Regions from separate parts of the Streptomyces sp. NPDC057287 genome, predicted to be linked through region 1. Evidence: riboswitches for the same ligand, from Rfam matches in the RefSeq annotation. Region 1 holds a riboswitch; the other holds the start of a gene.

What was found. A riboswitch is a leader RNA that binds a small molecule or an ion and turns the genes downstream of it on or off. The one in region 1 is predicted to bind cobalamin.
Region 2: another riboswitch for cobalamin. It lies ahead of ACFUNE_RS06745 (ribonucleoside-diphosphate reductase subunit alpha); the one in region 1 lies ahead of ACFUNE_RS10705 (ABC transporter substrate-binding protein).

Annotation. Positions count from the first base shown of each region.
Region 1 covers NZ_JBHUYV010000004.1:425,362-428,561, reverse strand. The annotation lists gene ACFUNE_RS10710 (FecCD family ABC transporter permease) at 1-326, opposite strand, end outside; gene ACFUNE_RS10705 (ABC transporter substrate-binding protein) at 323-1,393, opposite strand; cobalamin riboswitch at 1,424-1,611, opposite strand; gene ACFUNE_RS10700 (hypothetical protein) at 1,725-1,865, opposite strand; gene ACFUNE_RS10695 (acyl-CoA dehydrogenase) at 1,862-3,200, opposite strand, start outside.
Region 2 covers NZ_JBHUYV010000003.1:42,495-45,694, forward strand. The annotation lists gene ACFUNE_RS06745 (ribonucleoside-diphosphate reductase subunit alpha) at 1-1,731, opposite strand, end outside; cobalamin riboswitch at 1,870-2,006, opposite strand; gene ACFUNE_RS06750 (GNAT family N-acetyltransferase) at 2,047-2,547, opposite strand; gene mctP (monocarboxylate uptake permease MctP) at 2,669-3,200, opposite strand, start outside.

The sequences.
Region 1 (3,200 bases):
TGCATCACGGTGCCGCACACCGCGAGCCCGGCGCCGCACACCGCGGCGAGCAGGGTGCGCGGCATGCGCAGGTTCCAGATGATGCCGTCGCGGATCGGCGTCAGCCGCGCGTCGCCGAGGCCGAGGTGCGAGGCAACGGCGGACCAGACGTCAGGGACGGATATGCGGGCGGGCCCGATGGTGACGGCCACCGCGACGGACAGGAGCAGGAGGGCTGCTCCTGCGCTCCACAGGAGGCCGTCGCGCAGGACGCGCGCTCCGGCGGCCGTCCGGTCCGCGGAGGGTTCCTCCACGCGGGTCTCCGGTACGTCGTCGGTCCTCGTCACCCCGCGAGTCCGAACGAGCGCAGTCCCGCCGCGACCCGCTCCACGCCCTCCACCGTGCGGATGGTCGGGTTCATCGCCTGACCGCTGAGCAGCACGTACCTCTTGTGCCGGACGGCGTCCAGGTTCCTCGTGGCGGGGTTGGTCTCCAGGAACTCGATCTTCTTCTCGGCGCTCTCGGCCGTCTGCGACTTGCGGGTCAGATCGCCGATGACCAGGACGTCGGGGTTGCGGTCGGCGACCGTCTCCCAGTTGATCTGGGGCCATTCCTCGTGCGTGTCGTCGAAGACGTTCTTCGCGCCGAGTTCCCCGGTGATGACGCCGGGTGCACCGCAGCAGCCCGCGAGGTAGGGGGCCTCGGCGTTGGCGAACCAGTAGAGCAGGGTGGCATCGGAGGCGTCGACGTCCGCCGTCGCCCTGTCGATGCGGCCCCGGAGGCTCGTGACGAGCTTCTCGCCCCTCTCCGGGACGCCGAACACCTTGGCCAGGTCGCGCACTTCGTCGTAGACGGGGTCCATGGTCAGGGGCTCGGCGCGGGAACCGTCGCCGCTGCCCGAGTTGTCCTTGCCCACGCAGTCGGAGGGGGCGAGATAGGTCGGTACGCCCAGGTCCTCGAACTGGTCGCGGGACGCCACACCGCCCTTGCCGAGGGTCGATTCGAACGAGGCGCTGACGAAGTCGGGTTCCTCGGCGAGGACCTTCTCGGAGGAGGGCTGGTTCCCGGCGATGCGGTCCACCGTGGCCTCGTCCTTCTCCAGGCCCTTCATCACCGGGTCGGTCCAGGTCGCGGTGGCGGCGAGCCGGTCGGCCAGGCCCAGGGAGAGCAGGATCTCCGTGGACCCCTGGTTGAGGGAGACGGCGTGACGCGGTGCGGCGTCGACGGTCACCGTCCGGCCGCAGTTCTTCAACGTCACGGGGAAGCCTGCTGCGGAACCCCCCGGCGCCGCGCCCCCGGTGGTGCTCCCTCCGCCGCAAGCGTTCAGCAGGACAAGTCCCGCGACGAGCAGGGCGGTTCGGCGTACGGTGCTGGCTATGGGCGGCACAAGGTCCCTCTGCGTCTCTGGGCTCATGCGCGGAGCCCGGTACGGAGTTCCGCTCCCGGCAGGGAGGCGGGTGCCAGCAGGTCTTCGGACTCGGGTTCGTCCGGACGAAGCGCCTTCCCGGTCCACCCGAGGGTGTGCCAGTGGCCTTGGCTCCGCCCGTCCCCCTCACCGCTGCGCGTCAGCTCCGGATTCGCACCGGATTCCCTGACTCCACGTGGAGTGTGACTGGCGTCTGCAAGCTATCACGCGGTGCGGCGACGGCTTCGGGGGCCGTCGCCGCTGCCGCGGGCCTGCCTCGGCGCCTGCGTGCAGGCCGGCCGTCGGCCGGTCAGCGCTTGGGGTGAACCGATTCGCCGCCCTACGTCTGCGGGTTCCCGGTCAGGCGGGCCAGCACGGACACCGTGCCCCAGTACGCCAGCAGGACCACGCGCAGGCCCAGGATCTCCAGGCGCTCCCCCAGGCGGCCGCGGACCGTCCGCGCCCCGTGTACGGCGCTCACCGGGCGTCCGCCGGGGAGGTGGTCCAGGGTCCCCGGGGATCGTCGTACGCGTCCGCGTAACCCGGCCCGGCGATGGGCCAGTCGGCGAGCAGTTCCTCGGGAAGGGCGAAGGAGTCGGCGAGTTCCCTGGAGTGCGCGGCGACGGCCGCGATCAGCTCCTCCCCGGTCTCCGCCAGCGCGTCCACCTGATCGCCGCTCAGGAGCCCGGCGGCCAGCAGGTCGCCGCTGTTGCGGGCCACCCACTCGACGGCGAACAGCCGCTCCAGCTCACCCAGCCGGTCCCTGGCGGCCCCCTCGGGCAGCGCGGCGCGGGCCTCGGCGTAGGCCTCGGCCGCCTGCCGGTACGCATAGGCCTCGACCCCGCGCAGGGCGGGGCCCGAGGCCGCGTTCCAGCGTCCGAGTGCGTCGGCCCCCGCCGTCGCCAGCGCGCGCTCCCTGGCCCGGGCGAACCAGATGTCCTGGACCGAGGCGAGGAGCCGGCGCAGGAAGCGCGGATCGGCCAGGTCCCCGGGACGCGGGACCCGGCCCGAGCCGCCGCCGTCCCCGCCGGAGCTCCCGGCGAAGAGCATGTCGGCCGCCGCCTTGGCGTACAGGGCGATGTTGTCGCCCTCCGCGGTGATCGCCCCCTCCACACCCGTGACGAGTTCGGTCATGCCGTTGTTCTCGAGCAGCGCCTGCGCGCCGCAGCGTTCACGGCTCTCGACGATGACCTCGCGGGCCCGCCAGGTGATCCACGCCTTGGCGACGTCGACGAGTCTCGCCGCCTCCGTCCGGCCGTCCTCGTCCGTGCGGGCCTCCCAGCGCTCCTGCGCCCTGCGGTAGAGCAGGCTCATGGCGAAGACCGTGGCCATGGCCGAGGCGAGCGGTCCGTGATGGGTCCGGTGGGCGTCGACCGGCACGGGCGAGGCACCCCGGGCACCGGAGATCAGCCGGTGGCCCCCGTAGCGCACGGCGACCGCGAGGGTCGCGCGGGCCGAGCCGGCCGCGCACGCGCTCATGGAGATCCGGCCGGGGGTGACCCTCCCGATCGAGGTGAGGAACCGCCGCCGTCTGTCCCCGGGGCCGGTGCGGAACTCTCCCGGTCCACCCCCCTCCTCCCCGGATCCCAGCAGGGCGTCCCGCGCCACGAACAGCCGGTCGAACGAGGTCAGGCAGTGGTCCACGGGGCTTCCCATCCGGGCGGGCAGCCGCCGCACCCGGATGCCGGGGAGGGGCCGTACGTCATCGGTGAGCGGCACCAGGAAGAGGCGCACCCCGTGGTCGCAGCCGTCGGCGACCAGGCGTGCGGCGACCAGTCCGGACTTGGCCCCGCCCGCCGGGCTGGTGTTCGGCATG
Region 2 (3,200 bases), on a different contig from region 1:
CGGGCCCGTGGGGGTCCCCCCTGCACCGGAGCCTGTCGAAGGTGCCTGGGGGCGCTCCGCCAGGCCGCAGGAGGCCTCGTACGCGGCGAGCATGATGCGCTCGGAGATCTTCGTGGACAGCGCGCGGGCCTCGGGGGAGTCGAAGGGCAGGCGCAGCTGGAAGAAGACGTCCTGGAGGCCCATGGCGCCCAGGCCCACCGGGCGCCAGCGGGCGTTGGAGCGCCCGGCCTGCTCGGTCGGGTAGAAGTTGATGTCCACGACGCGGTCGAGGAAGGTCACCGCCGTGCGGACGGTGGCGTCCAGCCGCTCCCAGTCGATCGAACCGCCGGCGACGAACGCGCCGAGGTTGACCGACCCGAGGTTGCAGACGGCCGTCTCGCCGTCGTCGGTGACCTCCAGGATCTCGGTGCAGAGGTTCGAGGAGTGCACGACTCGGCCCGGCTCGGCGGTCTGGTTGGCCGTGCGGTTGGAGGCGTCCTTGAACGTCATCCAGCCCTGCCCGGTCTGCGCGAGCGTGCGCATCATCCGGCCGTACAGCTCGCGCGCCGGCATGGACTTGCGGGCCAGCCCCCTGGCCTCGGCGGCGCGGTAGGCCGCGTCGAACTCGTCACCCCACAGGTCCACCAGCTCGGGGGTGTCCGCCGGGGAGAACAGCGACCACTCGGTGTCCGCGTCCACGCGGCGCATGAACTCGTCCGGGATCCAGTGCGCGAGGTTGAGGTTGTGCGTACGCCGCTGGTCCTCACCGGTGTTGTCGCGCAGCTCCAGGAACTCCTCGATGTCCGCGTGCCAGGTCTCCAGGTAGACGGCGGCGGCCCCCTTGCGCCGGCCTCCCTGGTTGACCGCCGCGACCGAGGCGTCCAGCGTCTTCAGGAACGGGACGATGCCGTTGGAGTGGCCGTTGGTCCCCCGGATGAGTGAACCCCGGGCGCGGATCCGGGAGTAGGAGAGCCCGATGCCGCCGGCGTGCTTGGAGAGGCGCGCCACCTGGTGGTAGCGGTCGTAGATCGAGTCGAGCTCGTCCAGAGGGGAGTCCAGCAGGTAGCAGGAGGACATCTGCGGGTGCCGGGTGCCGGAGTTGAAGAGGGTGGGGGAGGACGGCAGGTAGTCGAGCCGGTTCATCAGGCCGTACAGCGCCGCGACTTCGCCCAGGGCGCGCTCGGAGGTGTCCTCGGCGAGACCGGCGGCGACCCGCAGCATGAAGTGCTGCGGGGTCTCGACGACCTCCCGGGTGATCGGGTGGCGCAGCAGGTACCTGCTGTGCAGCGTCCGCAGCCCGAAGTAGCCGAAGCGGTCGTCGGCGCCGTCGGCGAGCGCCTGGCCGACCAGGGCGTCGAGAGCGGCGGAGTGCCGCGTGACGAACTCCGCCGTGCGGTCCGCGATCAGGCCCTCGCGGTGTCCCACGGCGACCGATGCCGAGAAGGAGACGGCGCCCTGTCCGGCGGCCTCGTCCGCGATGGCCAGGGTGAGCAGCCGGGCCGCGAGCCTGGAGTACGCAGGGTCCTCGGAGATCAGACCCGCGGCGGCCTCGGTGGCCAGCGAGCGCAGCTCGGCCTCGTCCGCCCGCGCGCTCCGGCCGCGCAACGCGGCGGCCGCGACCCGTCCGGGGTCGGTGTCGGGCAGATCGGCGGTGAGACGGGTCAGGGTCCGCAGCAGTGCGGTCCCCGGCGCGTCGGTCGTGAGGCTCTCGGATTCCGCGGCTGAAACCGGGTCGGCTGGCGCGATGGTCACTGGGGCTGTTCCTCGCTCGGCTCAGGGGCCTGCGGGAGCGGGGCAGCCGGACACGTGACACCCGGGGGAGGGCGGCACGGTGCGCGCGGCGTCCACCGGCCCTCCGCGGGGCCCGGACGTCTCTGCGTCCGGTTCGGTCGAGCCGGACGCACTGTCGACAGGTCTTCGGACTCCGCGGTGCGCGAAAGCGCACCGGTCACACCGTTGCGGGACAGTTCCGGATTCGCACCGGATTCCCCTGCGGCGACAGCGAGGTCGAGCATACATGTGGGGGCCGCCAGTTGCGGCAGCCCCCACATGTAGTGTCGTGACGGGTCAGAAGGCCAGGCGGAACGTCAGGAGGGTGAGGCCCGGCAGAGGGCTCCAGTCCCGCTCCGGGGTCCGTACGAAGCCGAGGCGGCGGTAGATCCGGTGGGCCGCCTCCATGGACGACTGGGTCGACAGGACGATCCCTGAGAGCCCTCCGGCGGCACGTGCGCGGTCGACACAGGCCCGTACGAGCGCCTCACCCGCACCGCGGCCGCGTGCCTTCGCGGACACGGCCAGCATCCGGAACTCCGCTTCGTCCTCCCCGGCGATGTCCGCCCACGGGCTCCCGGGCGCGACGTACGTCACCCCGCCCAGCAGTTCGCCGTCGGAGTCCGCCGCGACCAGCACCAGGGCCTCGGCGGCCCGGCGCCCGACGGCGCGGAGCTGTTCCAGATAGGGGTCGTCGGCGCCGAAGTCCAGCAGCCCGTCGCCGAGATACGCCTGGGCGGTCATCTCGCCCAGGGCTTCGTGCTCGCCGGCGCGGACCGGTCTGATCGAGGCATCCATGGGCGTCAGTCTGCCCCGGCCCGTGGGCCGGGCGCACGCGCTTTCCACGGGGGCGTCCTTCGGCTCCCGCACGTGCACGTCCCGGCGGGGCGGACCCCGCCGGGACGGACGTCGCGGGGGTCTACACCCGTTGCAGCGGTTCGTCGTCGCCCGGCGCACCCACCGTGGCCGGCGGGAGCGTGGCCTTGACGCCGGGCTCGCCGACGTCCGCCGTGTAGTCGGAGGGCGAGGTCTCGTCGATGCCGACCGGGGCCTTCAGCGCGTTGAGGACGAAGGTCCCCACGACCACGACGACGATGTTCAGCACGATCGCGGTGAGACCGATGTAGCCGATCTCGCCGATGCCCGGGATCTCCTTCGACGATCCGCCGAAGTGCTTCTGGGTCGGGCTGGCGACGCCGTACGCGGCCACCGTGCCGTAGATCATGCCGACCGCCCAGCCCGCGATCAGGGCCCAGCGGTGGAACCACCGGGTGAACAGGCCGCCCACCAGGGCCGGCATCGTCTGGAGGATCCAGATGCCGCCCAGCAGCTGGAAGTTGATCGCGACCGTCTTGTCCATGGTGAGGACGAAGGCGAGTGCGCCGACCTTGACCAGCAGCGAGACCAGCTTGGAGACCTTGGTCTCCTGGGCCGGGGTGGCGTCGGGCTTG